Caldimonas brevitalea: one gene and its partner. The protein of the gene in region 2 interacts with the protein of the main gene of each other region in a pairwise test. Links are inferred from orthologs where the notes say so. Each region holds a gene or a part of one and is shown on either strand. Other genes may lie near its edges.

The links.
Region 1: the proteins of glnL (region 2) and AAW51_RS09010 interact in binary tests that used the Escherichia coli proteins (3 or more experiments, as listed by UniProt). The link is inferred for Caldimonas brevitalea from one-to-one orthologs.

The regions. Positions count from the first base shown.
Region 1 is NZ_CP011371.1:2,037,488-2,052,551, reverse strand. Bases 6,304-9,246 are described here. They hold AAW51_RS09010 (P-II family nitrogen regulator), read right to left. Parts: upstream 7,973-9,246; coding sequence 7,634-7,972; downstream 6,304-7,633. Other genes in these bases: AAW51_RS09005 (NAD+ synthase), read right to left, coding at 8,011-9,246; AAW51_RS09015 (LOG family protein), read left to right, coding at 6,918-7,502; AAW51_RS09020 (RDD family protein), read left to right, coding at 6,304-6,837. Outside these bases: pssA (CDP-diacylglycerol--serine O-phosphatidyltransferase), read right to left, coding at 1-230; ilvC (ketol-acid reductoisomerase), read right to left, coding at 435-1,451; ilvN (acetolactate synthase small subunit), read right to left, coding at 1,597-2,088; AAW51_RS09040 (acetolactate synthase 3 catalytic subunit), read right to left, coding at 2,254-4,044; AAW51_RS09035 (RNA polymerase sigma factor), read left to right, coding at 4,474-5,040; AAW51_RS09030 (DUF3619 family protein), read left to right, coding at 5,037-5,492; AAW51_RS09025 (DUF3106 domain-containing protein), read left to right, coding at 5,489-6,283; more of AAW51_RS09020, read left to right, coding at 6,280-6,303; more of AAW51_RS09005, read right to left, coding at 9,247-9,705; AAW51_RS09000 (GNAT family N-acetyltransferase), read left to right, coding at 9,708-10,916; AAW51_RS08995 (M16 family metallopeptidase), read right to left, coding at 11,062-13,782. UniProt on the Escherichia coli protein: P-II indirectly controls the transcription of the glutamine synthetase gene (glnA). P-II prevents NR-II-catalyzed conversion of NR-I to NR-I-phosphate, the transcriptional activator of GlnA. When P-II is uridylylated to P-II-UMP, these events are reversed.
Region 2 is NZ_CP011371.1:3,897,730-3,912,759, forward strand. What follows is about bases 12,122-15,030. They hold glnL (nitrogen regulation protein NR(II)), read right to left. Parts: upstream 14,139-15,030; coding sequence 13,104-14,138; downstream 12,122-13,103. Other genes in these bases: ntrC (nitrogen regulation protein NR(I)), read right to left, coding at 12,122-13,004; AAW51_RS16575 (hypothetical protein), read right to left, coding at 14,234-14,758; glnA (type I glutamate--ammonia ligase), read right to left, coding at 14,972-15,030. In the rest of the region: AAW51_RS16515 (FtsX-like permease family protein), read left to right, coding at 1-873; AAW51_RS16520 (lipocalin-like domain-containing protein), read left to right, coding at 873-1,967; AAW51_RS16525 (DHA2 family efflux MFS transporter permease subunit), read right to left, coding at 2,001-3,593; AAW51_RS16530 (HlyD/EmrA/EmrK family protein), read right to left, coding at 3,610-4,923; AAW51_RS16535 (efflux transporter outer membrane subunit), read right to left, coding at 4,945-6,432; AAW51_RS16540 (MarR family winged helix-turn-helix transcriptional regulator), read right to left, coding at 6,525-7,016; AAW51_RS16545 (ABC transporter transmembrane domain-containing protein), read left to right, coding at 7,087-8,949; AAW51_RS16550 (thymidylate synthase), read left to right, coding at 9,051-9,863; AAW51_RS16555 (dihydrofolate reductase), read left to right, coding at 10,058-10,567; xth (exodeoxyribonuclease III), read left to right, coding at 10,687-11,454; more of ntrC, read right to left, coding at 11,478-12,121.

The DNA of each region.
Region 1 (15,064 bases), 1.9 Mb from region 2 along the record:
GTGTTGGTCATGCGCGCCACCCGGCCGTCGAGGCTGTCGAGCACCATCGCGCAGAACACGCCGATGGCGGCCAGGTCGAAGCGACCGTTCATCGCCATCACCACGGCATAGAAGCCGCCGAACAGCGCGGCCAGCGTGAACAGGTTGGGCAGGATGTAGATCCCCTTGCGGCGCGGGCGCGCGACGACCTCGGCCGCTGGCAGGTCATCGGGGTCATGCAAATGGTTCATGTCTACGGGGTCGGAACGTCGCGAAGGAGGCAAGCAGGCACGCAGCGAGGACCGCTGCGGGGTGCCCCGTGCGGTGCCTGGCGCCACGTCGGACGCGGCGGGAGGTGTGGGCACTGCATGGGGCGAGAATACAACAGCCCCAGATGAAAAAGCCGCGAGGAATCCTCGCGGCTCGTACAGCTGGGGCTGGCTTGCTTGCGACGATCAGTTCTTCGACTGGTCGACCAGGCGGTTCTTCTTGATCCAGGGCATCATCGCGCGCAGCTGCTCGCCCACCACTTCGATCGGGTGGGCAGCGGTCAGGCGACGGCGCGACTGCAGCGTCGGGGCACCGGCCTTGTTCTCGAGGATGAAGCTCTTGGCGTATTCGCCGGTCTGGATGTCCTTGAGGGCCTGGCGCATCGCGTTCTTGGTGTCCTCGGTCACCACGCGCGGGCCGGTGACGTACTCACCGTACTCGGCGTTGTTGGAGATCGAGTAGTTCATGTTGGCGATGCCGCCTTCGTAGATCAGGTCCACGATCAGCTTCAGCTCGTGCAGGCACTCGAAGTAGGCCATCTCGGGCGCATAGCCGGCTTCCACCAGCGTTTCGAAGCCGGCCTTGATCAGCTCGACGGTGCCGCCGCACAACACGGCTTGCTCGCCGAACAAGTCGGTCTCGGTCTCTTCGCGGAAGCTGGTTTCGATCACGCCAGCCTTGCCGCCACCGTTGGCCGCAGCGTAGCTCAGCGCCAGGTCGCGGGCCTTGCCGGTCTTGTCGGCGTGCACGGCGATCAGGTGGGGCACACCGCCGCCTTGGGCGTAGGTGGAACGCACGGTGTGGCCGGGCGCCTTGGGCGCGACCATCCACACGTCGAGGTCGTCGCGCGGGACGACCTGGCCGTAGTGCACGTTGAAGCCGTGGGCGAAGGCGAGCGAAGCGCCCTGCTTGATGTTGGGGGCGACTTCGCTGTGGTAGACGGCTGCGATCTGCTCGTCGGGCAGCAGCATCATCACGACGTCGGCCGACTTCACCGCCTCGGCGATCTCGGCCACTTTCAGGCCGGCCTTCTCGGCCTTGTTCCAGGAAGCGCCGCCGCGACGCAGCGCGACCGTGACCTTCACGCCGCTGTCGTTCAGGTTCTGTGCATGGGCGTGGCCCTGCGAACCGTAGCCGATGATCGCGACGTTCTTGCCCTTGATCAGGCTCAGGTCGGCGTCCTTGTCGTAATAAACCTTCATTGGGTTCTCTCCAAAAAATCTTGTGAACAGGTGACCGAGCGACCGCGTGAACGAGTGTCAACCGCGTCGAATGCCCCACCTCACATGTTCACGGCATCACCTGTTCACTCGTTCACGGTCTTCGTTGTTTCGGTTCTGCTGCGGCTCACACACGCAGGATGCGCTCGCCGCGGCCGATGCCGCTGGCACCGGTGCGCACGGTCTCGAGGATGGCGGCGCGGTCGATCGCCTCGATGAAGGCGTCGAGCTTGCTCGTGTCGCCGGTGAGCTCGATGGTGTAGGTCTTCTCGGTCACGTCGATGATGCGACCGCGGAAGATGTCGGCCATGCGCTTCATCTCTTCGCGCTCCTTGCCGACCGCCCGCACCTTGATGAGCATCAGCTCACGCTCGGTGTAGCTGCCTTCGGTCAGGTCGACCACCTTGACCACCTCGATCAGCCGGTTGAGGTGCTTGGTGATCTGCTCGATGACGTCTTCGGAGCCGCTCGTGACGATGGTCATGCGCGACAGCGAGGGGTCTTCGGTCGGGGCGACCGTCAAGCTTTCGATGTTGTAGCCGCGGGCCGAAAACAGGCCTACCACGCGGGAGAGGGCGCCGGCCTCGTTCTCCAGCAGCACTGCAATGATGTGTTTCATAAGTCGTCGTGGTTCGTACTCTTCAGGCCGACGGCGGTAACCGGCGGCCCTTGGCACGCTGTCCGATCGAAAAGTGGTTTGTTCCAGCCCGAGCCGGTGCGGTGGGAGGGCCGGCGCCTGACGCCCCGCGGTAACGGCAGCGCCCTTGCCGGCCTCTCATTCACCTCACAGGTCTTCGGACCCCAGCAGCATTTCGGTGATGCCCTTGCCTGCCTGCACCATCGGCCAGACGTTTTCGGTCGGGTCGGTGCGGACATCGAGGAAGACGGTGCGGTCCTTCAGCTTCATGGCTTCGCGCAGCGCCGGCTCGACGTCGGAAGGCCGCTCGACCAGCAGGCCAACGTGGCCATAGGCCTCGGCCAGCTTGACGAAGTTGGGCAGCGCGTCCATGTAGCTGTGCGAATAGCGGCCGCCGTAATCGAGCTGCTGCCACTGGCGCACCATGCCCAGGTAGCCGTTGTTCAGCGAGACGATCTTCACCGGCGTCTGGTACTGCTGGCAGGTCGACAGCTCCTGGATGCACATCTGGATCGAGCCTTCGCCGGTGATGCAGAACACCTCCGCATCGGGCTTGGCGAGCTTGATGCCCATGGCATAGGGCAGGCCCACGCCCATCGTGCCCAGGCCGCCGGAATTGATCCAGCGGCGCGGCTCGTCGAAGCGGTAGAACTGGGCCGCCCACATCTGGTGCTGGCCGACGTCCGACGTGATGTAGGTTTCGCGGTCTTTGGTCAGCTCCCACAGGGTCTCGACCACCTGCTGGGGCTTGATGACCTCGTTGGAGCGCTTGTAGCTCAGGCACTCGCGCTTGCGCCACTCGTTGATCTGGCCCCACCAGCTCGACAGCGATTGCACGTCGGGGCGGCTTTGCTGCTCGCGGATCTGCGCGATCAGCTCCTGCAGCACGTCCTTGACGTCGCCGACGATCGGAATGTCGACCTTGACACGCTTGGAGATCGACGACGGGTCGATGTCGACGTGAATGATCTTGCGCTCGACCGACGCGAAATGGCGCGGGTTGCCGATGACACGGTCGTCGAAGCGGGCACCGACGGCGAGCAGGACGTCGCAGTTCTGCATCGTCATGTTCGCTTCGTAGGTGCCGTGCATGCCCAGCATGCCGAGGAACTTCGGATCGCTGGACGGGTAGGCGCCCAGGCCCATCAGCGTGTTGGTGCAGGGGTAGCCGAGCAGGTCGACCAGCTCGCGCAACTCCGCCGAGGCGTTGCCGAGGATGACGCCGCCGCCGGTGTAGATATAGGGCCGCTTGGCGCTCATCAACAGCTGTACCGCCTTGCGGATCTGGCCGCCATGGCCTTTGCGCACCGGGTTGTAGGAGCGCATCTCGACGCTGTCGGGATACTCGAACGCGGTGACCTTGAGCGACACGTCCTTCGGGATGTCGACCACCACCGGGCCGGGACGGCCGGTACGGGCGATGTGGAAGGCCTTCTTCATCGTCTTGGCCAGCTCGCGCACGTCCTTCACCAGGAAGTTGTGCTTGACGATGGGCCGCGTGATGCCAACCGTGTCGCACTCCTGGAAGGCGTCGAGGCCGATGGCCGGCGTCGGCACCTGACCGGTGACGATGACCATCGGGATCGAGTCCATGTAGGCGGTCGCGATGCCGGTGATGGCGTTCGTCACACCGGGCCCGGACGTCACCAGGGCCACGCCGACCTCGCCGGTGGCGCGCGCATAACCGTCGGCGGCGTGTACCGCGGCCTGCTCGTGGCGCACCAGCACATGCTCGATGGTCTGCTGCTTATAGAGTGCGTCGTAGATATAGAGGACGGCACCTCCGGGGTAGCCCCAGATGTACTTGACGCCCTCGGCCTGGAGGCAACGCACCAGGATGTCGGAGCCGTTCAGCTCCTCAGGGGAATGGGTGTTGTGCGGGGAGGCTTTGCCGTCCGAAGCGGCGGCGCGCTTGTGGTCCGCGGCAGACATGTCCATTAAGAACCTTTCTGAATTTCTCTAACGAAAAACGATCGGTGCCCCTCCTCTACGTTCACCGAAGTGAACTCGCCCTCGTGAGGCGGATTTGGAGCCTGCGCGGTCATGAACGAGGAGGCCCGGGTCGGGCGTCCGAGTTGAGACCCGTGTGTTTTGCAAGCCGGCATTATCGCACTTTGGCGTTCTCGTGCCCGGTGCGCCGCCGTTTTAGGACGCGTTTCCCATCAATGCGATAATTTTTCGTCTCATTCCCAGTCGCTGATAGTGCAAAGACGTCGCGTCCTCATCACCCGAGCCCCTGCCCGCGTACAGGCGCCGCCTTCGGCGGGCGCCTCGCGCCGTGCCGGGTGTGGCCAGGCTGCCCTGCTGCGGGCGCCCTGCGTGAGCCCGGGCGAGTCCCCCGTTTTCCTGCGCTAGCGCTCCCGCCCCTTGGCCAGCGAATCAGAACTCACCGAATTCCTCAAGGGCGTCGAGAAGCGGGCCTTCAAGCGCACGCTGTTCGCCGTGCGCGACACCGACGCCGCCCTCGACATCGTCCAGGACTCCATGATCCGCCTGGCCGAGAAGTACGGGGACCGTAGCCCCGCGGAATTGCCGCTGCTGTTCCAGCGCATCCTGTCGAACGCGACGACCGACTGGTTTCGCCGCCAGAAGGTGCGCAACGCGGTGATGCAGAGTTTTCAGTCGTTCGAGTCGGGTGATCCGGACGGTGACTTCGACCTGCTGGAAACGCTGGAGGCGCTCGATCAGTCAAGCGGCACCGAAAGTGCGGCCGACTCGGTCGCCCGGGCCCAGATCCTGCAAGCGATCGAAGTCGAAGTCGGGAAGCTGCCGACGCGTCAACGGGAAGCCTTTTTGATGCGTTACTGGGAGGAACTCGATGTATCCGAAACAGCTGCTGTCATGGGCTGTTCGGAAGGCAGTGTGAAGACCCACTGCTCGAGAGCCGTTTCCGCCCTGGCCCGCGCCCTCAAGGCAAAGGGAATTGCGCCATGAAGTCAAACACCACCGCCCTGGAAGACGCCGAACTCGAGGCCCTGGAAGCGCGTTTTGCGCACCGCATTGGGGCCAGCTTGTCCCTGTCCGCGCAGGACCTGCCCGCCGACGTGAGCGAGCGCCTGCGTTTCGCACGCGAGCAGGCGCTTGCCCGCCGCAAGCAACAACCCGCCACCGCTGCCGCGCAGGCGCCGGCGCTGGTGCGTGTGGGCCATGCGGCTGCGCTGGGCGGCCCTGGGAAAGACGCTCACAAGCCGTGGTGGTGGTCGATCGCGTCGCTGTTGCCGCTGGTGCTGCTGCTCGCCGGGCTGTTCCTGATCGAACAGCTGCATGACGAGCAGCAGGCAGAAGAAGCCGCCGACATCGATTCCGCCCTGCTGGCCGATGACCTGCCGCCGGCGGCCTATACCGATCCCGGGTTCGCCGAGTTCCTGCGGGACCGGCAGCCATGAACCACCCTGCCCACGGGCGGCGGCGCTGGGTGACCCGCCGCCGGCGAGGCCTGGCAGTGGCGGTCGCCTGCCTGATGGCCGGCATGACGGCGAGCGCGGCGCCTCCCGGCGGACAGGCCGAAGGCCAGCGCGCGGTACCGGCGGCGACGGCACCGCGTGCCGGCGGGCCGTCGTGGTCGGAACTCAGCCCGGCGCAACAATCGGCCTTGCGCCCGCTCCAGCGCGAGTGGGCCGGCATCGACGCACCCCGCAAACAGAAGTGGATGGGCATCGCGTCGCGGTTTCCCTCTTTGAGCCCGAGCGAACAAGCGCGCTTGCAGGAGCGCATGACCGAATGGGTACGTTTGTCGCCCGAACAGCGGCGCACGGCCCGGGTGAACTACCGTGACGCGAAAGACCTGTCGTCGGCCGAAGAACGGCGCGACCGCTGGGCGGCCTACCAGGCGCTCAGCGAGGAAGAGCGCCTGAAGCTGGCGCGTAAGGCGCAGGGCGGCCCCGCGGGCAAGACCGCCGGCGGCAAGCCGGTGAAGGCCGCGGCAGCGGACAAGACCAAGCCGCCGGCTGCTACGGGACCGGCCACGGTGCCGTTGTCCCCGGTGATGTTGCAGGCCCGCCCCGGCGCCACCACCACCTCCATCAAGAAGCGGCCCGCGCCGCCGTGGCATCAGCAGGCGGGCATGCCCAAGATTGCCGCGACGCCCGACTTCGTCGATGCCAACACCCTGCTCCCGCGCGTCGGACCGCAAGGTGTCGCGACCGATACCGGCGAGGCGCCGGCGCGGCGCAAATGAGCCAGTCCGGACCCGCCCCCACCCCGTCGTCCCCGCTGCACATGGCTCCGCCGCTGCGCCGGCGGTTGGCCTGTTTCATCTACGAGGGGGTGCTGCTGTTCGGCGTCGTGATGCTGGCCGGTTTGCTGTTTTCGTCGCTGACGCAGCAGCGCCATGCACTGCAAGGCCGCCACGAGTTGCAAGCTTTCATGTTTGGCGTACTGGCGTTGTACTTCGTCTGGTTCTGGTCGCACGGCGGGCAGACGCTGGCGATGAAGACCTGGCGGATCCGCCTGGTCAACCTGCGGGGCGAGCCGGTGGGCTACGGGCGCGCGTCGTTGCGCTTCGTGTGCAGCTGGGTCTGGTTCCTGCCGTCGCTGGGCGCCAGCTGGCTGTTTTCGTGGCAAGGCAAAGGGGTCTTGTTCGGCGCGATGCTGGCGTGGGTGCTGCTGTACGCCGGGCTCGCACTGCTGCACCCTCGGCGTCAGTACTGGCACGATGTGTTGTGCCAAACCCAGCTCTTGCACTCGGAACCGGTGCCTGTGCGCCCCCGCCCTGCCACCGCTCGGCGCTGAGTCGCCCGGCGCGCGGACCTCTCGCCGCCCGGGGAGGGGGTGCAGCTGCGCCGCGGGTCACCACGTGAGAAGATCGCCGGATGAACGCTTTTTCCGTGTGTGTGTATTGCGGGTCGCGGCCTGGCGGCTCGCCCTCGTATGAACAGGCGGCCCGGGATGTCGGCAGCGAAATCGGGCGGCGCGGCTGGCGCCTCGTCTATGGCGGCGGTCGCGCGGGGCTGATGGGCATCGTCGCGGACGCGACGTTGGCGGCGGGAGGAACGGTGGTCGGCGTGATCCCGCAGGCGCTGCTGGACCGAGAACTCGCCCATCGTGGGCTGACCGAGCTGCACGTGGTGCAGACGATGCACCAGCGCAAGCAGATGATGGCCGAACGGGCCGACAGCTTTGTGGCCCTGCCCGGCGGCATCGGCACTTTCGAGGAACTGTTCGAGGTCTGGACCTGGCGCCAGCTCGGCTATCACGACAAGCCGCTGGGGCTGCTGAACATCGGGGGCTATTACGACGGCTTGCTGAGGTTCTTGCAGCATGCGGTGGACGAGGGTTTCGTCCCACCTGCGCAGCAGGGGCTGCTGCAGGTCGACACCGCGGCCTCCGAGCTGCTCTCCGGCCTTCACCGGCTGGCGGCCGGTGCCACCGAGCCGGACGATTACAGCCGCATCTGAGCCGGTCCTGGCCCGTCGGCACCGATCGCCGCGCCACCGTGCAAACAGAAGAGCCCGCCATCGGGCGGGCTCCTGTAGAACATCTCGGCTGCGGCTGGCGCGCGCGGCCTGGCCAACCGGCCCAGCGGGTCTTAGACCGCCTGTTCGTCGGTCTCGCCCGTGCGGATGCGCACCACTTGCTCGACCGCGGTCACGAAGATCTTGCCGTCCCCGATCTTGCCGGTCTTGGCCGCCTTGACGACGGCTTCGATGCAGCGCTCGACGTCAGCGTCTTTCACGACGACCTCGACCTTGACCTTGGGCAGAAAGTCGACCACGTACTCCGCACCACGGTAGAGCTCCGTGTGGCCCTTTTGGCGACCGAAGCCCTTCACCTCGGTCACAGTCAACCCGGTGACGCCCACCTCGGCCAAGGCTTCGCGCACTTCCTCGAGCTTGAAGGGTTTGATGATGGCGGTGATCTGCTTCATGGGGGCTCCGTATGTCGAGACGAGGGATTGAGCGTAGTTTAAGCGCGGAACTTCGACGTGATCGGGTAGCGCCAGTCACGTCCGAAGGCGCGGTGCGTGATGCGGATGCCCACCGGCGCCTGGCGGCGCTTGTATTCGTTGATCTTCAGCAGCCGCGTCACGCGCTCCACGTCGGCCCGGCTGTAGCCCGCGGCCACGATGTCCTCGATGCTCTGGTCCTCCTCCATGTACCGCTGCATGATGGCGTCCAGCACGTCGTAGGGCGGCAGGCTGTCCTGGTCGGTCTGGTCGGGGCGCAGCTCGGCGGAGGGCGGCCGCGTGATGATGCGCTCGGGGATGACCTCACCTTGCGTGCCGTCTGTGAGGCGGGTCGGCTGGCGGTTGCGCCATGCCGCCAGGCGGTAGACGAGGGTCTTGGCGACGTCCTTGATCACGGCGAACCCGCCGGCCATGTCGCCGTAGAGGGTGCAATAGCCGGTCGCCATCTCGCTCTTGTTGCCGGTGGTCAGCACGATGGCACCATGCTTGTTGGACAAGGCCATCAGCAGCGTGCCGCGGATGCGGGCCTGGATGTTCTCTTCGGTCGCGTCTTCGGGCAGGCCGGCGAAGTCTTGGGCGAGGCTGCGCCGGAACGACTCGAAGGTTTCGGAGATGGCGATTTCGTCGTAGCGCACGCCGAGGCGGCGCGCCATCTCGCGCGCGTCGAGCCAGGAAATGTCGGCCGTGTAGGGCGAGGGCATCATGACCGCCCGCACCCGTTCGGGGCCGAGGGCGTCGACCGCGATGGCCAGCACCAGCGCCGAATCGATGCCGCCCGACAGGCCGATGATGGCACCGGGAAAGCCGTTCTTGCCGATGTAGTCGCGCACGCCGGTGACGAGTGCCCCCCAGGCCTGCGCCTCGAGCGACGGCACGTCCGTGACCGAACCGTGCAGGCGGCTGCCGTTCACCTCGAGCACCAGCACGGCTTCTTCGAACATCGGCGCGCGGGCGGCCAGGCTGCCGTCGGCCTGAACGGCGAACGACGCGCCGTCGAAAATCAACTCGTCCTGGCCTCCGACCTGGTGCGCATAGACGATGGGCAAACCGCAAGCGCGCGCCCGGTCGCCGATCTGCGCCTCACGCTCGTGCACCTTGCCCAGGTGATAGGGCGACGCGTTGAGCACCAGCAGGACTTCGGCCCCGGCAGCACGGGCGGCTTCGGCCGGCTCGGCAAACCAGGCGTCTTCACAGATGTTGAGGCCGAAGCGCACACCTTGCACCTCGAACACCACCGGCGGCTGGCCGGCGTCACGGCCGGAGGCGAAATAGCGACGTTCGTCGAACACCTGGTAGTTGGGCAGCTCGCGCTTGGCGTAGGTCGCCAGCACCCGCCCCCCTGCCACAACCGAGGCCGCATTGAAGCGCCGCTGCACGCTCAGGGACTTGGTCCTAACATCGTCGTCGGCTGCGGGCTGAGGGTGCCCGACGACGACATGCAGGTCCGGCAGGTCGGCGAGTTGTGCGGCGCAGTCTTGCAGCGCCTGGGCGCAGGCCTGCATGAACGCCGGCCGCAGCCACAGGTCTTCGGCCGGGTAGCCGCACAGCGACAGCTCGGGCGTGAGCACCACGCGCGCACCTTGCGCGTAGGCGTGGCGCGCCATGTCGACGATCTTGCGGACGTTGCCGGCGAGATCGCCCACCGTTGCGTTGAACTGTGCGACGGCCAATTTCACAGGGTGTTGTGCTGACATCAATGAATCAAAAGATGCAGGTGATCAAGGGCTCGGACGATTATGTCATCCGCCTCCATCAGGATCCGGCCGAGCTGGACGCAGCGGCGTGGGACACACTCGTCGCCGCGTCGCCCCAGGCAGGCCCCTTCATGCGCCACGCCTATCTGCTGGCGCTGCACCGATCGGGCAGTGCGACCGCCGAGACGGGATGGGCGCCGCACTTCCTGACGGTGTGGCGGGGGGGCGCATCGCCGCAGCTGATGGCCGCCTGCCCGCTGTACCTGAAGAGCCACTCGTATGGAGAGTACGTGTTCGACTGGGCCTGGGCGCAGGCTTATGAGGAGCATGGGCTGGACTACTACCCCAAGCTGCTCGACGCGGTGCCGTTCACGCCGGTGCCGGGCCCGCGACTGCTCGCGACCGAGCCCGGCGCCCGGACGGCGCTTCTGGCGGCCGTCGAGTCTTTGGCGCGCGACAACGAGCTGTCGTCCGCCCATCTGCTATTCATCGACGAAGCCGACCGCGAGACCGCCCGCGAGGCCGGATGGCTGCTGCGCAGCACCGTGCAGTTTCACTGGCGTAATCGGGCGCCCACGGCCTTTGCCGATTTCGCCGACTTCGCCGCGGAACTGCAGCGCGACAAGCGCAAGAAGATTTTGCAGGAGCGGCGCCGCGTGGCAGACGCCGGGGTGACGTTCCAGGCCCGGCTGGGCGGCGAGATCACCGAGCAAGACTGGGACTTCTTCTACGCCTGCTATCGGGCCACCTACCGGGCCCACCACTCCACGCCTTATTTGACGCGCCGCTTCTTCACGCTGATGGCGCACACGATGCCCGAGCATTGGCTGCTGTTCATCGCCGAGCGCGAGGGCAAGCGCGTCGCCGCGTCGCTCGTGGCCGTCGACCCCGAGCGCCGGCGCGCCTATGGGCGGTATTGGGGCAGCGTCGAGTACATCCCCTGTCTGCACTTTGAAGCGTGCTACTACCAACCGCTGCAGTGGTGCATTGCGCAGGGCTACGAGCGCTTCGAAGGCGGCGCGCAAGGCGAGCACAAGATGGCACGCGGGCTGATGCCCATCGAGACGTGGTCGGCCCACTGGTTGAGCCACCCGGCGTTCTCGGATGCGGTGGCGCGTTTTCTCGCGCGGGAGCGGTCGGGGATGGCGGCGTACGTCGACGAGTTGCGTGAGCGCACGCCGTTCAAGGTGATGGGGGCAGAAACCGAGTGACGCGGATGGGGGCGGCGGCCCCGCCGCTTCGCCGTTGGCTCCGCCGCTGGGGCGTGGTGGGGCCCCTGCGGCGGACGCTGCGTGAGGCGCGCGGCCGCCTCACGCAGCGCTCGGGCCGATGGACGGCCTTGTACTGCACCGCGCTTCAGGGCTTGAAGTCGCCGCCGACGCCGATCACAAAGCGGTCGGCCTTTAGGTATTTGCGCAAGGCGGCGTTCACCTCGGCCAGCGTCACCCGCGTCAAGGCCTCGTCCACCTGCTGGCTCACTTTGAAGTCGCGGCGCAGGTAGAGATTCTCGGCCAGGGTGCCGGCAAGATTGCGGTCTTGCGCGCGCGACAGCCGGCGGAAGCTCAACAGGCCTTGACGCCCTTGCTCGAGTTCGGCCGCCGTGAAGCCGTCTTTCAGCGCGCGCGCAATCTCCTCGCGCACCGCCGCTTCGACCTTGGCCCGGTTTTGGGGCGCGAAGATGGCGGTGGCAGTCCACAAGGTGTTGGGCTCCCACGCGTTCCATTGCAGTCCCGAGCGCACGTCGTACGACAGCCCCTCCGACTCGCGCACCCGCAACCACAGCCGCGAGTTGCCGCCCTGCCCCAACAGGTAGTTCGCCATCACGAGAGCCGGGTAGTCGGGATCCAGCTCTTTGACCGGGATGGCCTGGCTGACGCGCAGATAGGCATTCTGCCGGTCGGGTGTGGTGAAGCTGAGTTGCTCCGGCTTGACCTCGAGATAAGGCTGCGGCACCCGTGCGTGGGTCTGCGGCGCGCTCCAGTCTGCGAAGTGGGCCTCGAGGGCCTGGCGCAGGGCAGCCGGATCGAAATCGCCGACGGCTGCGAACTGGGCCGTCGAGGCACCGTAGAAACGGCGGTGGAAGTCGCGCAAATCGTCGAGCTTCACCTGCTCCAGGGCCGCCCGCTGCGCATCAAAACTCAAAACGTGCCGCACGTCGCCCACCGGATAGGGGCTGAAGCGGCGGTCGAGTTCGTTGTTGACGATGGCGTCCGGGTCCTTGCGCTCCGCTTCCAACGAGGACAGCGCTTGCCGGCGCACTTCGTCGAAGGCCTCGGCCGGGAACGCCGGCTCGCGCAGCATCTGCGCCACGACGGCCATCACTTCGGGCAGCCGTTCGCGCCGTGTGCGGATCAGGACCGACGCGCCCGTGGTGCCGCCATGCACCGCCACTTCGGCCTGCAACTCATCCAGCCGGTCCTGCAACTGCTGCCTCGACAGCTGTCGAGTGCCCTTGTCGAGCATCGCAGCCACCAGCTCGCCTTGCACGGCTCGGCCTTTGAGGCTCTGCTCGTCGCCGAAACGCAGGCTCAGCTGCGCCGTCACGACGGCCCCTCGCGTGCCCTTCGGCAACACCGCGGCCTGCAGACCGTTCTTCAGCGAGAAGCGTTGGGTACGCGCCTCGATGTTGGCAGGCGTCGCGTCGAATGCCTCGGCTTGGGTGACGGCAGTGTCGCCCGTGTAGCCTTGCAGCATGGCCGCAAGGTCGACCCGCTTGGGCGCCGGGGCGCGCTGGGGGGCTTCGGTCGGCACATAGGAGGCCAAGGTGCGGTTCGCACTGACCAGGTACGACTGAGCCACCCGTTGCACTTGTTCCAGCGTGAGCTTGCGGACACGGTCGCGGGTCAGAAAGAAGACGCGCCAGTCTCCGACTGCGATGGCCTCGGACAGCGCGACACCGACACGCTCGGGATCGGAGAACGCGAGTTCCCATTCTTTGAGCCATTTCAAGCGCGCACGCTTCAGCTCCTCCTCCGTCACGGGCTGGCTGGCCACCGCTTCGAGCGTCTTCAGCATCGCGTCTTGCGCCTTGGCCAGGTCTTGGCCTGGCGCCAGCTGGATGCCGTAGACCGAGAAGCCGGGGTCGGCCAGTTCCTGGGAGAACGCAAACACTGCGGCGGCGAGCTGGCCCTCGACCAGACGCTTGTGCAGACGGCCGGAGGGCGCGTCGGCCATGATCAGGTCGAGCACGTTCACGGCCGCGAAGTCAGGGTCGCCGCCGGGCGGCATGTGGTACATCGCGTAGACCATCGGCACGCCACCGACCCGCCGAAGCGTGACGCTGCGCTCGCCGTCTTGCACCGGGTCGAGCGTGTAGAGCAAGGGCAGTTGGCGCTTGGGCTTGGGGATCTTGCCGAAGGCGTCGGCGATCCAGCTCAGCGTGCGGGCCGGGTCGAAACGGCCGGCGACGATCAACGTCGCGTTGTCGGGTTGGTAGTAGGTGCGATAGAAGTTTTGCAGCCGGCCGATATCGACATTCTCGACGTCGGTGCGCGCACCGATGGTGCTCTTGCCGTAGTTGTGCCACTGGTACATTGTGGCCAACCCTTTTTCAAACAGAATCCGGCTGGGGCTGTTCTCCCCCATCTCCATTTCATTGCGCACCACTGTCATCTCGGTGTCCAGATCGCGCTTCGCGATGAAGCTGTTCACCATCGCGTCGGCCTGCCAGCCCAGGTACCACTTGAGGTTCTCGTCGTTGCTGGAGAAGCTGGCGAAGTAGTTGGTGCGATCGAGCCAGGTGGAGCCGTTGGCCCGCAGCCCGCGCTTCGTGAACTCGGCCCAGACGTTGGGGTGGCGCGGCGTGCCCTTGAACAGCAGGTGTTCCAGCAAATGCGCCATACCGGTCTCGCCGTAGTTTTCATGACGCGAACCGACGCGGTAGGTGACATTTACCGTGGTACTCGGCTTGGAGGCGTCCGGTACCAGCAAAACCTGCAGCCCGTTAGGGAGCCGATATTCTTCTATGCCCTCGACATTCGCAACACGCGTCACCCCAGCTGGCAGAGCCGAGACAGCGGCAACGGCGGCGACGGGCATGACGGGAAGCAATAAGGTCAGGATCAAACGACGAAGCATGCACACTCCTTCTCAATGTGTGCATTCTGACCGGGGTCGCTGCTTCATGTTCCGTCGACGGTACGCTAATTGTGTCCATCGATCTTCGCCGCTGGTGAGTCGGCTGTGCGAGGAGCACGGGAGGCCCATTGCTCGACTCGGCCGTGGGAGTGGAGCCGGGGGCCGGCGCCGCTACGACGAGCCTCGCGGACGCGACGTAGAGGGCCAGGGGCAGAAAGTGGAGCGGGAGGGAAAGTGCGTCTGCCTGCCGGTGAGCCATGGGAAGGGCGGCGCCACTGACGGAAATCGCCGTTGCTTTGATCATTGGCCGCCTTAGCCCGCCCACGGCTGCGTGATCTGCGTTCCGGACATACGCCATTAGCGCGCACACCAGAGGTGGCCCTAGTTTTCTGCTCGCCGGCCCCCAGCATCTAACGTCCCGGGAACTGCGCCGAGTCGGCGGCGATATTCATCCGCAAAAGCAAAACCCCACCGACTGCGAGAGTGGGTGGGGTTTTGAGGGATAACAGCCTGACGATGTCCTACTTTCACACGGGAATCCGCACTATCATCGGCGCTGAGGCGTTTCACTGTCCTGTTCGGGATGGGAAGGAGTGGGACCACCTCGCTATGGTCATCAGGCATAACTGGTTGCCGTCGTGCGGCGCCGCGGGAGGCGGCGTGGTGCAAGACGACCAATTCGTAGAGTTTGAACTGCAGCGCTCTTTAATGGCGCTGCAGTGAATCAGCAGAATTTGATTGCGTACCAGAGGTGAGCGACGCGTTGGCGTGCTACCTGGCATAACAGCTTAAAGACTCCACCTTGAAGGCTGTGAGGCACATCAAAGTTATAGGGTCAAGCCGCACGAGCAATTAGTACTGGTTAGCTTAACGCATTACTGCGCTTCCACACCCAGCCTATCAACGTCCTGGTCTTGAACGACTCTTCAGGGGGCTCAAGGCCCCGGCAAGACTCATCTTGAGACGAGTTTCCCGCTTAGATGCTTTCAGCGGTTATCTCTTCCGCACTTAGCTACTCGGCAATGCCACTGGCGTGACAACCGATACACCAGAGGTGCGTCCACTCCGGTCCTCTCGTACTAGGAGCAGGCTCTCTCAATCTTGCAGCGCCCACGGAAGATAGGGACCAAACTGTCTCACGACGTTTTAAACCCAGCTCACGTACCTCTTTAAATGGCGAACAGCCATACCCTTGGGACCGGCTACAGCCCCAGGATGAGATGAGCCGACATCGAGGTGCCAAACACCGCCGTCGATATGAACTCTTGGGCGGTATCAGCCT
Region 2 (15,030 bases):
CGGGTCACCAGCCTGACGCTCGACCCGGCGCGGCCCGCCGTGGCGCTGATCGCCCGCGGGCTCGGCGACGTCACGCAGACCCTGCCGCTGGTCGGCGAACTGGTGCCGGCCGAGCCGGGTCGCGTCAGCGTTTATGTCAGCGAGGCGATGGTCGACCTTTACGGCGCCCGCCCCGGCACCCGGTTGCGCCTGCCGCTGCCGGGCGCCGCGACGCCGCTCGAGGCGCACGTGCGAGGCGTCTGGCGCGACTACGCGCGGCAGCACGGGTCGGTGGTGATCGAACGGGCGGACTTCACGCGCCTCACGGGCGACGCACGCGTCAACGACCTGGCCCTGTGGCTCCGCGACGAAGCGGCGCTGGGCGCCGTGCAGCAGGCGGTGCGCGGCCTCAGCCCCGATCCGCAGCTGATCGAATTCGCCTCGGCCGGTGAGATCCGCGCCACCTCGTTGCGCATCTTCGACCGCAGCTTCGCGGTCACCTACTGGTTGCAGGCCGTGGCCGTGGCGATCGGCCTGTTCGGAATCGCGGCGAGCTTTTCAGCGCAGGTGCTGGCCCGGCGCAAGGAGTTCGGCCTGCTGCAGCACCTGGGCTTCACGCGCGGCCAGGTGCTGGCAGTGGTGGCCGGCGAAGGCGCAGCGTGGACGGCGGCGGGCGCCGTGCTGGGCCTGGCGCTGGGCCTGCTGGTCAGCGTGGTGCTGGTGCATGTCGTCAACCCGCAAAGCTTCCACTGGAGCATGGACCTGCTGCTGCCCTGGGGCCGCTTGCTGGGCCTGTGCCTGGCGGTGGTCGTCGCCGGCAGCCTGACGGCCTACGGGGCCGGGCGCGCCGCGGTGACCCGCGACGCGGTGCTGGCGGTCAAGGAGGACTGGTGATACGACGACGCGACGGCCTTCGGGCCTTGGCCGGATGGGTGGGCCTGCAGTGGCTGCCGACGGCTGGAGCGACCCGCCGCCCGGTGGTGCTGCCGAACACGCCGCTGCGCTTCCCGCACGACTACGGCTCGCACCCGGAGTACCGCACCGAATGGTGGTACGTGACGGGCGCGCTGAAAACGGCGAGCGCGGCCCGCTTCGGCTTTCAGGTCACCTTTTTCCGCTCACGCGTCGATGCGGCCGCGCCGGCCCGGGCCAGCCGCTTCGCGGCCACGCAGCTGATCCTCGGCCATGCCGCTTTGACCGACCTGGGCGCCGGCCGGTTGCTGCACGAGCAGCGCAGCGCACGCGCCGGCTTCGGCCTGGCGGAGGCGGCCGTCGGCGACACCGACGTGCGGCTGCGCGACTGGGTGTTGCGGCGCCGCGGACCTCCGGGCGGCAGTGTCTACGAGGCACGGCTCGACAGCCCGCGTTTCGCGCTCGACCTGCAGATCCGCGAACGCCAGCCGCTGCTGCTGCAAGGCGAGGCCGGCTACTCGCGCAAGGGCCCGCTGCCGGAGCAATCGAGCTACTACTACTCGCAACCGCAGCTCGCCGTGCAGGGCCGGCTGCGACTGGCGCGGCAAACCCACGAGGTGCAGGGGCAGGCGTGGCTCGACCACGAATGGAGCGAAGAGGTGATGCACCCGGACGCGGACGGCTGGGACTGGATCGGCATGAACCTCGACGACGGCAGCGCCTTGAGCGCGGCGCGCATGCGTCGGCGCGACGGGTCGACCTTGTGGGCCGCCGGCGTCTGGCGCGACCCGACGGGCGAGCGCCGCAGCTTCGCCCCCGACGAGGTGCGCTTCAGCCCGGGGCGCCGCTGGGTGAGCCCCGCCACGCAGGCGAGCTACCCGGTGGAATGGCAGGTGGAGACGCCTGTGGGGCGCTACACCGTGCGCGCCTTGCTCGACGCGCAAGAGCTGGACAGCCGGGCCACCACCGGCGCGATCTACTGGGAGGGCTTGAGCGAACTGCTCGATGCTCGCGGGCAGCGGGTGGGCCAGGGCTACCTGGAGATGACCGGCTACGCCGACCGGCTGAGACTCTGAGAAGCATCGAACCGCTCTGAGTCTCAGCAGGATTCAGTGCGCCCCGCCCGCGTCTACTGCCGCCGCCCCGCCCTGGCGCCGCCGGGTCAGCCACAACATCGAGATCAGCGAGACGAACAGCACCGCCGACGCCAGGAAGATGTCGTCGGCCGCGCGCGTGTAGGCCTGCTGGTCGATCATCCGGGTGATCTGCGCCATCGCCTGCTCCGGGCTCAGCCCCGCGGCGGTCAGGCGGCCCAGCGCGTCCTGCCACGCCGGGTCGCCAGCGCCCAGGCGCTCGACCAGATGGGCGTGATGCAGCGTGGCCCGGTTCTCCCACAGCGTGGTCGACAGCGAGGTGCCCATCGCGCCCGCGGTGATGCGCACGAAGTTGCTCAAGCCCGAGGCGGCCGGGATGCGGTCCGGCGTCAGGCCCGACAGCACGATGCTGTTGAGCGGGATGAAGAAGAACGCCATCGCCGCGCCCTGCAGCAACGTGGGCACCATGATGTGCTGCAGATCGGTCTGAACCGTGAAGTGCGAGCGCATCCACAACACCAGCCCGAAGCCCAGGAAGGCGACGGTGGCGAGGCCGCGCGGGTCGATCCGGTGCACGTTACGGCCGACCAGCGGCGACAGCAGGATGGCCAGCAGCCCCACCGGCGCGAGCGCCATGCCGGCCGCGGTGGCGGTGTAGCCCATGAACTGCTGCAGCCACAGCGGCAGCAGCACCACGTTGCCGAAGAACAGCCCGTAGGCGACGGCCAGCGTCAGCGAGCCGAGCGTGAAGTTGAGGCGGCCGAACAGGCGCAGGTCGACGATCGGGTGTTCCTCGGTCAGCTCCCAGGCCAGGAAGAAGGCGAAGCCGACCACGGCGACCACCGCATAGGCGACGATCTCGTGCGAGCTGAACCAGTCGAGTTCCTTGCCCTTGTCGAGCAACATCTGCAGCGCGCCGACCCACAGCACCAGCAAGGCGATGCCGACCGCGTCGACCGGGAGCTTGCGCGTCGGCGTCTCGCGCTTGGCGTAGATGCTCCAGGTGATGCCTGCGGCCAGCAGGCCGACCGGCACGTTGATGTAGAAGATCCAGGGCCACGAGATGTTGTCGGTGATCCAGCCGCCCAGCAGCGGCCCCATCACCGGCGCCACCAGCGTCGTCATCGCCCACATCGCCATCGCCATACCGGCCTTTTGCGGCGGGTAGCTCGACAGCAGCAAGGTCTGCGACAGCGGGATCATCGGCCCGGCCACCAGCCCCTGCAGCACGCGGAACAGGATCAGCAGCTCCAGGGTCGGCGCAAAGCCGCACAGCCACGAGGTCAGCACGAACAGCAGCACGCTGGCGGTGAACAGCCGCACGGCGCCGAAGCGCTGCGTGAGCCAGCCGGTCAACGGCACCGAGATGGCGTTGGCCACCCCGAAGCTGGTGATGACCCAGGTGCCCTGCGTCGGGCTCACGCCCAGATCGCCCGCGATGGCCGGCAGCGAGACGTTGGCGATCGACGAATCGAGCACGTTCATGAAGGTCGCCAGCGACAGCGCCAGCGTGCCGAGCACGAGCGAGCCGCCCTGCAGCGGCCCGGGTCGCGCCGGCAAGGCCGGTGGCGGTGCAGCGGCGGCGGGGGAAGAAGCGGTGGCACTCATCGGGTCGCTCCGATGGTCACAGATGGGCCGACGATGTTTGCGCCGACCGTGCCGCATGCGCGGAGGAGGTGTCGGCCGCCGGCGCCGCCACCGTGGCGGCGTGGCGGGCCGACCGACCCGGCGTGCCCAGGTTGGCGGCGATGATCTTGCGCACCGCCGCTTCGGCGCCTCGGTCCAGCCCGTCCCCCCCGCTGGCCTGCGCGGTGGGCTGACGGCGCGGGGCGTCGGCCAGGGTCTTGCCACCCTGGTCGGCGACGTCGACCCGGGCCTCCATCGACAGGCCCACCCGCAGCGGGTGCGCTTCGAGTTCACGCGCGTCGAGCGCGACCCGCACGGGCACCCGTTGCACCACCTTGATCCAGTTGCCGGTGGCGTTTTGTGCCGGCAGCAGCGAGAAGGCCGCGCCGGTGCCGGCGCCCAGGCCTTCGACCTTGCCGTGGTACTCGACCTTGCTGCCGTAGACGTCGGCGATCAGCGTCACCGGCTGGCCGATGCGCAGACGCTGCAGCTGGCTTTCCTTGAAGTTGGCGTCGACCCACACCTGCTTGAGCGGCACCACCGACATCAACGGCGCGCCGGCCTGCACCCGCTGGCCGATCTGCACGCTGCGGCGTGCGACATGACCTTCCACCGGCGCGGCCAGCTCGGTGCGCCGCAGCGCCAGATAGGCCTCGCGCACCCGCGCGGCGGCGCGCTGCACGTTGGGATGGGCGTCGACGCTGGTGCCGTCGGTCAGCGACTGATTGGAGGTCAGCTGCTGCCGGGCCGCGGCCACCGCGGACTCGGCCGCGGCGACGGCACTGCGCGCCGCATTCAACTGGGCGTTGGCATGGTTGAACTCTTCCTTGCCGACCGCGCCGGTGGCCACGAGCGGGGTCCGGCGTGTCACGTCGTCCTGCGCGCGCGCCAGCTCGCTGCGGGCCCGTGCAAGGTCGGCCTCGCGCAGCGACACCTGCGACTGCAAGGCACCGTTGTTGGCGAACAGCACGCGCACTTCGCGCACCGTCTGCGCCAGCTGCGCCTCGGCCTGTTCAAGCGCCACGCGCGCGTCGCTCGCATCGAGCGTGACCAGCGTCTGGCCGGCGCGCACGTAGTCGGTGTCGTCGGCGGCGATCGACAGCACCGTGCCGCTCACCTGCGGCGTGATCTGCACCACGTTGCCCTGGACATAGGCGTTGTCGGTCGTTTCGTACTGGCCGCCGAACAGCAGCCCGTAGGCGCCATAGGCGGCGCCCACCAGCAGCACACCAAGGGTGACGGCGAGCAGCGCCTTCTTGCGTTGGGCACGGCGGGGGGAAGTGGCGGCGACGGGGGTCTCGGAGGGGTTCATGGCAGGGGCCTCGGTCGGTGTTCAGCGTTCGATTTGTGGGTGGTGGGCGGCGTGCTGTTGCGACGGCGCCGTGTCGGCCGGCGTGTAGCCGCCGCCCAGCGCGCGGATCAGCGCCACCTGGGTGTCCAGCGCACGCGCCTTCAGTTCGGTGGTCTCGCGGCGCTGCGCCAGCAAGCGCGTCTCGGCGCTCAGCACCGTCAGGTAGTTGCCGAGGCCGGCCCGGTAGCGCTGCAAGGCGAGGTCGTATGCGCTCTCGGCGGCGGCCGCGGCGGCTTGCTGCTCGCGTTGCTGACGCGCCACCGACTGCACCGACGCAAGCTGGTCGGCGACATCGCGCACGGCGTCGAGCACGGTCGCGTTGTAGCTGTGGACGGCGGCGTCGAGGTCGGCCGTGCGGCCGCTCAGGTTGGCGCGCAGGCGCCCGCTGTCGAAGATCGGCAAGCGCAACGCCGGGCCGATGCCGTATTGCTCGCTACCGCTGTCGAACAGACGGTCGAGCCCGATGGCGGACAGGCCGGCGAAGGCGACCAGGTTGACGTTGGGATAGAACTGCGCCTTGGCCGATGCGACATCCTGGCTCGCCGCCTCGACCCGCCAGCGCGCCGCCTCGACGTCGGCACGGCGGCCCAACAGGTCGACCGGCACCGCCCGCGGCAGCGGCAGCAGCGCCACCGCCGCCAGCCGGGGCTGCAAGGTGGCGAGCGCCTTCGGCCCCTGGCCGGTGAGCGCGGCCAAGGCATGCCGCGCCAGCGCGATCTGTTCGTCCAGGGCCTCGATCTGCTGGCGCGTTTCGGGCACGGCCCCTTCGCCCTGGCGCAGTTCCACCAGTGTGTCGAGCCCGGCGCTGACCCGTTGGCGCGTCAGGCCCAGCAGTTCTTCGCGCTGCGCCAGCGTGCGGGCGGCCACCTCGCGCTGCTCGACCAGCCGGGCCAGCTGCACATAGGCCCGCGTGACATTGGCCGCCAGCAGCACGCGGGCGGCGTGCAGGTCGGCTTCGGCCGCGCGCTGTGCGCCCAACGCGGCTTGCAAGGCCGCCGCGTGGCGGCCGAAGAAGTCGAACTCCCAGCCGGCGCTCAGCTGCAAGCTGCCGCTGGTGCGCATCGAGCCGGCCAGCGGGGGCGGCACCGCGCCGTTCTCGGTGTAGTGCTGGCGTGTCACGTCGGCCGCGCCGTTGACCTGCAGGCCCGCGGCCGCTTCGGCGCCCGCGGCGCCGGCGGTGGCGCGCAGCAAACGCGCGCGGGCCACCTGCAGGTTGGGGCTGCCGTCGAGCGCTTGCACGACCAGCCGGTCGAGCGTGGTATCGCCGAAACCTTGCCACCAGGTTCCACTCACAGCGGCCGGGGCGGCGGCCGCCTCTTGGGGCGACGGCGCGAGCCCCAGCGCTTCGGGGCGCAGCGGCTTCGCCGCCGGCTCGATGCCCGAGTAGTTGGCGCAGCCGGCCAGCGTCAGGGCCAGTAGCAAGGTTGTCGCGAGGCGCGGGGCGGCGACACGGCGTGCAGCAGTCTTCATGAAACTTGCTCCGACTGTATTTGCCTAGGCAATTATTTGAGTCAAAAAAATCCGCGCGCGAACGCGGCACTCTCCTGGTGCAGGCGCCGACCTCACCCGTCGCCCGCACCGTCCTTGGCCAGCGCGGCGTTGGCCAGCATGCGGCGCAAGTAGCCCTTCAGGGTCTCGAACTCGTCGGGTGTGAAGCCCGCGAGATGGGCGTTCATCACCTCCGACAACACGCCCGGCACCTGGTCGGCAATGCGCGCGCCTTCCGGCGTCAGCTCGACATGCACCATGCGACGGTCTTCGGTCGACCGCACACGCTTGCACAAGCCCTTGGCCTCGAGCCGGTCGAGCAGCCGTGTCATGGCGCCGGTGTCGGTCTGCGTCTGGCGCGCCAGCTCGGCCACCGACGTGGCCTGGCAAGAACGGATCTTGTAGAGCGGTGCCCACTGGGCGTTGGTCAGGCCGTGCGGCTCGAGCCGCTTGTCGACCGCCTGCGCCAACTGGACCAGCACCCGCCGCATCAGATAACCGACGCTCTCCTCGGCCGTGTAGGCCTCGGCGCGGTAGAACTCGGCGGGAGGGGGTGTTTTGGACATGGCGACAGATTAGTTGCCTAGGCAGTGTTTGTCAAGGCAGGATCGCCGCAACGCGTATGCTGCTGTCCCCATGGCTTCCACCCTCCCCGCTGCCGCCGCGGCCTCGCCCGCATCGTCTTCCACCACCGCCCGGCCGCGCTCGCGGTCGGTGCGTTCGCTGTCCGGCTTGGCGCCCTTCTTGCGCCCTTACCGCGGCCGGATCGCGCTCGCCGCGGTGTTTCTGCTGCTCGCGGCGCTCAGCACGCTGGTGTTTCCGATCGCCCTGAAGGCCTTGATCGACCAGGGCCTGGTGAGCGCCGACCCCGGGCAGCGCTTGTTGGCCTTGCGTGAGCACTTCCTGATGCTGTTCGGCGTCGGCATCGCGTTGGGGCTGTTCTCGGCCGCACGCTTTTATATGGTGAGCTGGCTGGGCGAGCGCATCACGTCGGATTTGCGCAACGCGGTCTACCGGCACGTCGTCGGTCAGAGCCCCGAGTTCTTCGAGACCACGCAGACCGGTGAGGTGCTGTCGCGCCTCACGACCGACACCACCTTGGTGCAAACCGTGGTCGGCTCCAGCCTGTCGATGGGCTTGCGCAACACCGTGATGGGGCTGGGCGCGCTGGCCATGCTCGTCGTCACCAACCCTTATGTGATGACGCAGGTGCTGGGCATTCTGGTGCTGGTGGTGCTGCCGTCGCTATGGTTCGGGCGGCGCGTGCGCAGCCTGTCGCGCGCCAGCCAGGACCGGGTGGCCGATTCGAGCGCGATCGCCGCCGAGGTGCTGAACGCGGTGCCGGTGGTGCAGAGCTACACCCAGGAGGCGCACGAGGCGGCTCGTTTCGACACGTCGACGGAACGCGCCTTCGCCACGGCCGTGCGGCGCACCCGCGCGCGTTCGGTGCTGGTGGCCTTCATCATCATCGCCACCTTCGGCGCGCTGCTGTGGGGCTTGTACCAGGGCACCGAGGCGGTACTGCGCGGCCACATCAGCGCCGGGCACCTGGGGCAGACGGTGGTCTATGTGATCCTGCTGGTCAGCTCGGTGGCGGTGCTGGCCGAGGTCTACGGCGACCTGCTGCGTGCGGCCGGCGCCACCGAGCGGCTGATGGAGTTGCTGGCGACACGTTCGGGCATTGCGGAGCCCGCCCAGCCCAGGGCGCTGCCGGCGGTGTCGGCCGGCTCGGCCGTGCGTTTGCACGACGTCAGCTTCTGCTATCCATCGCGTCCGGCCTCGCCCGCCCTGCAGCACTTCAGCCTCGACGTGCGGCCGGGCGAGACGGTGGCGCTGGTGGGGCCCAGCGGCGCCGGCAAGAGCACCGTGTTCCAGTTGCTGCTGCGTTTCTACGACGCGCAGCGCGGTCAGGTGGAAGTCGACGGCGTGCCGGTGCGCGAAACCTCGCTGCAGGCGTTGCGCCAGCGCATCGGCATCGTGCCGCAGGACAGCGTGATCTTTTCGGCCAACGCGCTCGAGAACATCCGCTACGGCCGCCCCGACGCCAGCGACGCCGAGGTGGAGGCCGCCGCCCGCGCCGCCTTCGCTGACGACTTCATCCGCGCCCTGCCGGAGGGCTACCGCACCTTCCTCGGTGAGCGCGGCGTGCGGCTGTCGGGCGGGCAGCGCCAACGCATCGCCATCGCCCGGGCGATGCTCAAGAACCCGCCGCTGCTGCTGCTCGACGAGGCGACCAGCGCGCTCGACGCCGAGAGCGAGCGGATGGTGCAGGCAGCGCTGGAGGCGGCGATGCGTGACCGCACCACGCTGGTGATCGCGCACCGTTTGGCGACGGTGCAGCGGGCCGACCGTATCGTGGTGATGGAGCATGGGCACATCGTCGAGGTCGGCTCGCACGCCGAGTTGATGGCGCGCGATGGGCTGTACGCCCGGCTGGCGGCGTTGCAGTTCGAGGTGCCGGAGGCCGACGGCGCGGACGCCGAATCGCCGCTGGCGTAGCGCTGGCGGACACGGTGGTTCCCGTCGGTCCCGTACCGGCTGCCGGCGCGCGCCGGAACGTCGGATAATCCCATTTCCCCAACGTTGCCCGCAGGACTCCCGTGACCCTCCGCCCGGTACGCAGCCAGTACGAAGACTTCATGCGCCTGGTCTACACCCAGGGCGTTGCGAAGACCGACCGCACCGGCACCGGCACGCGCAGCGTGTTCGGCCATCAGATGCGCTTCGACCTGAACGAAGGCTTTCCGATGGTCACGACCAAGAAGCTGCACCTCAAGTCCATCGTGTACGAGCTGCTGTGGTTTCTGCGCGGCGACAGCAACGTGCGCTGGCTCCAGGAGCACGGCGTGTCGATCTGGGACGAATGGGCGCGCGAAGACGGTGATCTGGGCCCGGTCTACGGTGTGCAGTGGCGCTCCTGGCCGACGCCCGACGGCGGCCACATCGACCAGATCGCCGAGGTGATCCAGACGCTCAAGAGCAACCCGGACTCGCGCCGCATCATCGTCAGCGCCTGGAACGTGGCCGAGCTGTCCAAGATGGCGCTGATGCCCTGCCATGCCTTGTTCCAGTTCTATGTCGCGGAAGGCCGGCTGAGCTGCCAGCTCTACCAGCGCAGTGCCGACATTTTTCTGGGCGTGCCGTTCAACATCGCCAGCTATGCGCTGCTGACCCACATGGTGGCGCAGCAGTGCGACCTGGGGGTGGGCGATTTCGTCTGGACGGGCGGCGACTGCCACATCTACAACAACCACTTCGAGCAAGTCGAGTTGCAGCTGTCGCGCGAGCCCTATCCCTACCCTCAACTGCAGATCAAGCGCCGGCCGGCGTCGATCTTCGACTATCAATACGAAGACTTCGAGATCGTCGACTACCGGCACCATCCGCACATCAAGGCGCCGGTGGCGGTCTGAGCGACGACGCGCGCCGGCCGCCGGGCCCGCCGGCCGCGGCGTAGCAGCGCGACAGGCGGCCGGCTGTGCGGCCGCCGCGCGGTTCTGGCGCCGGCGCACGCCATTGGCACGCCGGATGCCAGTTGATCGGCGCGGCGCCTCCCGGCGGCGCCGTTCTCCGCACCTCCAACCGGCGGCAACGCCACAATAGCGCCATGAGCACGCCCGACTTGCCTGAACTGAGCATCATTGCCGCTGTGGCGCGCAATGGTGTGATCGGCCGCGACAACACCCTGATCTGGCACCTGCCGGAGGATTTGCAGCATTTCAAGCGGGTGACCCTGGGCTGCCCGGTGCTGATGGGCCGCAAGACCTTCGAATCGATCGGCAGGCCGCTGCCCGGGCGCCGCAATGTGGTGCTGACGCGCGACATCCATTGGACTGCGCCGGGCATCGAGGAGGCGCCCTCGTTGCAGGCGGCGCTCGAGTTGCTGAAGCACGCCACCAAGGTGTTCGTGATCGGCGGTGCCCACGTGTATGCCGAGGCGCTGCCGCTGGTCGACGAGTTGATCCTGACGGAGATCGACGCCGACTTCGAGGGCGACACGTATTTTCCGGCGTGGGACCGCCATGCCTTCGACGAGGTGTCGCGGGAATCGCACCGGTCGTCCGAGGGCTGGAAATACGACTTCGTGACCTACCGGCGGAAAGCCGGCGGGGCGTAAAACTCACCAGCAGGTGTCGAGGTCTGGGCCCGGCCCAGCTTCACCCCCTGGCGCTACGCCGGCCGATGTCCTGCCGCCTTCGGGCATGCTCGGTTCAAAATCAACAACTTGTCCTCCGCATGAAACTCGCCACCTGGAACGTCAATTCCCTGGCCGTGCGCCTGCCCCAACTGCTGGCCTGGCTCGCCGAGCACCACCCCGACACCGTGGTGCTGCAGGAAACCAAGCTGACCGACGACAAATTCCCGGTCGCCGAGTTGGCCGAGGCCGGTTATCTCGCGCAGGTGTTCGGGCAAAAGACCTACAACGGCGTCGCGCTGCTCAGCCGCGAGCCGGCGGCGGACGTGGTCAAAAACATCCCGGGCTTCGAGGACCCGCAGGCCCGGGTGATCGCCGGCACCGTCGGCAGCTTGCGGGTGGTGGGTGCGTATTTCCCCAACGGCCAGGCGCCGGGCAGCGAGAAGTTCGCCTACAAGATGCGCTGGCTGGAAGCGCTGCACGAGTGGCTCAAGGCCGAGCTGCAGCGGTACCCGCGCTTGCTGCTGATGGGCGACTACAACGTGGCGCCGGAAGACGCCGACGTGCACGACCCGGTGGCCTGGGCCGGCCAGATCCATTGCACGCCGGAAGAGCGCGAGCACTTTCGCCAGCTGCTCGCGCTGGGGCTGCACGACGCCTTCCGGTTGTTCGAGCAGCCGCCCAAGAGCTGGTCCTGGTGGGATTACCGCAACCTGGCGTTTCGCCGTAACCAAGGCCTGCGCATCGACCACATCCTGGTCAGCGACGTGCTCAAGCCCCAGGTCGCCTCCTGTGTGATCGACAAGCTGCCGCGCAAGAACGAGCGGCCCAGCGACCATGCGCCGGTGGTGATCGAGCTGATCGGCTGACCCCTCCCCCGGCGCGCGCAAGGTCAGTCGTCCAGTCCCAGTTCCTGGATCTTGCGGGTGATGGTGTTGCGGCCGATGCCGAGCTTGTGGGCGGCTTCGATACGACGGCCACGGGTGAGTTCGAGCGCCGCGTGGATCAAACAGGCCTCGAACTGCCGCGTCAGCGCGTCCCAGACGTCGGGGCGGCCGCCTTCGAGCAGATGGCGCGCCTCGCGCTCCAGGTCCAGCAACCAGGTGCCCCCGGCGCCGTTGCCGAGCGGCGCGGGCTGGGGTGCCGGCACTGCGACGGCCAGTTCGTCGGTCGGCGGCAGCGTCCAGCTGGTGGCCACGGGCACCGCGGCGCTGATGGCCGCCGGCGCATCGACACTGACCGGCGGCTTGGGTGACATCGTGGCCTCACCCAGCAGTTCGGGCGGCAGGTCCTTGTCTTCGATCACCTGCGCCGGCGCCATCACCGTCAACCAGTGGCAGACGTTCTCCAGCTGCCGCACGTTGCCGGGGTAGTCGAAGCCGGTCAGGCGCGCCAGCGCCGATTCCGAGATGCGCTTGGCCTCGACGCCGAGTTCCTTGGCACTCTTTTGAAGGAAGAAGCGCGCCAGCGAGGGTATGTCCTCGCGGCGCTCGCGCAGCGGCGGCAACCGCAGCCGGATCACGTTCAAGCGATGGAACAAGTCCTCGCGGAACGCGCCCAGCTTGACGCGCTCTTCGAGGTTTTGGTGCGTCGCGGCAATGACCCGCACATTGCTGCGCAGCGGGTTGTGGCCCCCCACGCGGTAGAACTGGCCGTCGCTCAACACCCGCAGCAGCCGGGTCTGCAGGTCGAACGGCATGTCGCCGATTTCATCGAGGAACAGGGTGCCGCCGTCGGCCTGCTCGAAACGGCCGCGGCGCATGGTCTGCGCGCCGGTGAAGGCGCCGCGTTCGTGGCCGAACAACTCGCTTTCGAGCAGGTCTTTGGGAATGGCGGCGGTGTTGATCGCGACGAACGGCCCGGCGGCGCGCGGGCTGTGCTTGTGCAGCGCCCGGGCCACCAGCTCCTTGCCCGACCCCGACTCGCCGGTGATCAGCACCGTCACGTTGCTCTGGCTGAGGCGGCCGATGGCACGGAACACGTCCTGCATCGCCGGGGCCTGCCCCAGCATCTCGGGCACCTGCGCATAGCGCTCGTCGCCCACCTCTTCGCGCACGCTCTCGTCCACGGCGCGGCGGATCAATTCGACGGCCTTGGGCAGGTCGAACGGCTTGGGCAGGTATTCGAAGGCGCCGCCCTGGAAGGCCGAGACCGCGCTGTCGAGATCGGAGTAGGCGGTCATGATGATGACCGGCAGCCCCGGATGGCGCTCCTTCACATGCGCCAGCAGGTCGATGCCCGACCCGCCCGGCATGCGGATGTCCGACACGAGCACCTGGGGCTCGTCGTGGTCGTCGAGTGCGGCCAGCACGTCCTTGGGGTTGGTGAAGCTGCGCACCGGCAGGTCTTCGCGCGCCAGTGCCTTCTCGAGCACGAAGCGGATGGATTGGTCGTCGTCAACGATCCAGATGGGTTTCATGCGGCGCCTGTAGTCCTTGTCATCGCCCGAGCCCCTCCCCTGGGCTCGGAAGTGCCGCGCACCTCGCGAGGCAGGCCGCGGGGGTTCGACAACTTCGACTCAGGGCAAGGGAATCAGGATCTTGAAGGCCGTGTTTCCGGGTTCGCTCTCGCATTCGATCGTGCCATGGTGCTGCTGCACGAAGGTCTGCGCCAGCGTGAGCCCCAGGCCAGAGCCGCCATCGCGTCCTGATACCAGAGGGTAGAAGATGCGATCGCGGATGGCCTCGGGCACGCCCGGTCCGTTGTCCTCGATATGCAATTCCAATGCCAGACGATAGCGTTGCTTGCCCAAGGTCACTTGGCGGGCGATGCGGGTCTTCAACCGCAGGCAGGCGTCGCCGTTGGACATGCGCTCGCGCAGGGCCTCGGCGGCATTACGAGCGATGTTGAGCACCGCCTGGATCAGCTGCTCGCGGTCGCCGCGAAACTCGGGGATCGAGGTGTCGTAGTCGCGCACCACCTTCAGGCCGCGCGGGAACTCGGCCAGGATCAGCGAACGCACCCGTTCGCACACCTCGTGGATGTTGACGTCGCTCACCACATGCGGCTTGCGGTGCGGCGCCAGCAGGCGGTCGACCAGCGCCTGCAGGCGGTCGGCCTCGTGGATGATGACCTGCGTGTATTCGGTCAGCGCCTTGGACTCGACTTCCATCTGCAGCAGCTGGGCTGCGCCCCGGATGCCGCCGAGCGGGTTCTTGATCTCGTGCGCCAGGTTGCGGATCAGCTCTTTGGTCGCTTGCGCCTGGTCGAGCGCCCGCTCTTCGCGGTCCTTGCGCGTCTGCTGCTCGATTTCCACCAGCTCCACCAGCGCGAGGTCGGCCTGGTCGGTCTGGGTGACGATCACATGCACCGGCAGCGCGTCGGTGCCATTGGCGCCGCCGGGCGAGGCGGGCCGGCGCAGCTGGCCTTCGAAGCGGCTGATCGAAAAGTCGTTGCGGGCGACCGCCGCGACCGTATCGCGCACCACCTCCGGCTCGACGAACCACTCGAACAGCGAGCCGCGCAGCATGCTGCGCCGCGACAGGCCGAGCACCGTCTCGAACGCGGAGTTGACGAACAAACAGGCGCCGTCGGTGTGCACCAGGGCCACCATCGTGGCCAGGTGGTCGAAGGCCGCGTAGGGCGAGGCCCCGATGAAACGTTCGAACAGGGACTTCGGCGTCGGCACGGCAACCGCGGCGGCGTGGGTTACTGCGCCGCGGGCAGCTTGCCGAGTTCGCGCCGGATGGAGGCGATGTCGCTCTCTTTGCGGGCGATGGTGGCTTTCATCTCCGCCACCCGGTCGAGGTATTTCTGGTAGTTGCGCTCATCGCCGCGCCGCTCGGGCTCGCCGTTGTTGTAGTCCTTCTGGAGCGCCGCCAACTGCTCTTCTTCCTTGCGCAGCTCGGCTTCCAGAATGCGGCGGGCGTCGCTGTCGCGGGCGCGTTGCTCGCTCGGGTCGACCTTGGAATCGGCCGGACGCGCGGCCGAGGCGGGCACCGACGCGGTCTTGGTGTCACCACCCTTGCCGTCGGGCCGGCCTGGCGGACGGGTCTGCACGATGGTGACGTTGCCGCCATCGACGACCTTGCAGCCGCGGGCATCGGCGTCTTTCGGGGAGATCGAGTTGGTGAAGTTGTTGCCCGGGCAACGATAGACCTGCCCCTGCGCTTGCACCGCAGCGGCGGTCAGCACACAGAAGACGAGCGTCAGGGAAACGGGTAGGCAACGCATGGTGGATGGGTCTCGATGTCCTGCGGCCCTATTGGACAGCAGGACCGGGGGTCGGTTCGCCGCGAGGAGGGCCGAGTATCGGCCAAAACGCCGCCGGCCGCCAAATCTGCACGATGTGCGGCACTGAAACGACGAAGGGACGGCGCGAGGCCGTCCCTTAGGGGTAGGCCGCAGGGCGGCCTGCCAGTCCGCCCCGGAGGGCGGCCGCCTCGATCAGAGGCTGTAGTACATGTCGAACTCGACCGGGTGGGTCGTCATGCGGAAGCGCGTCA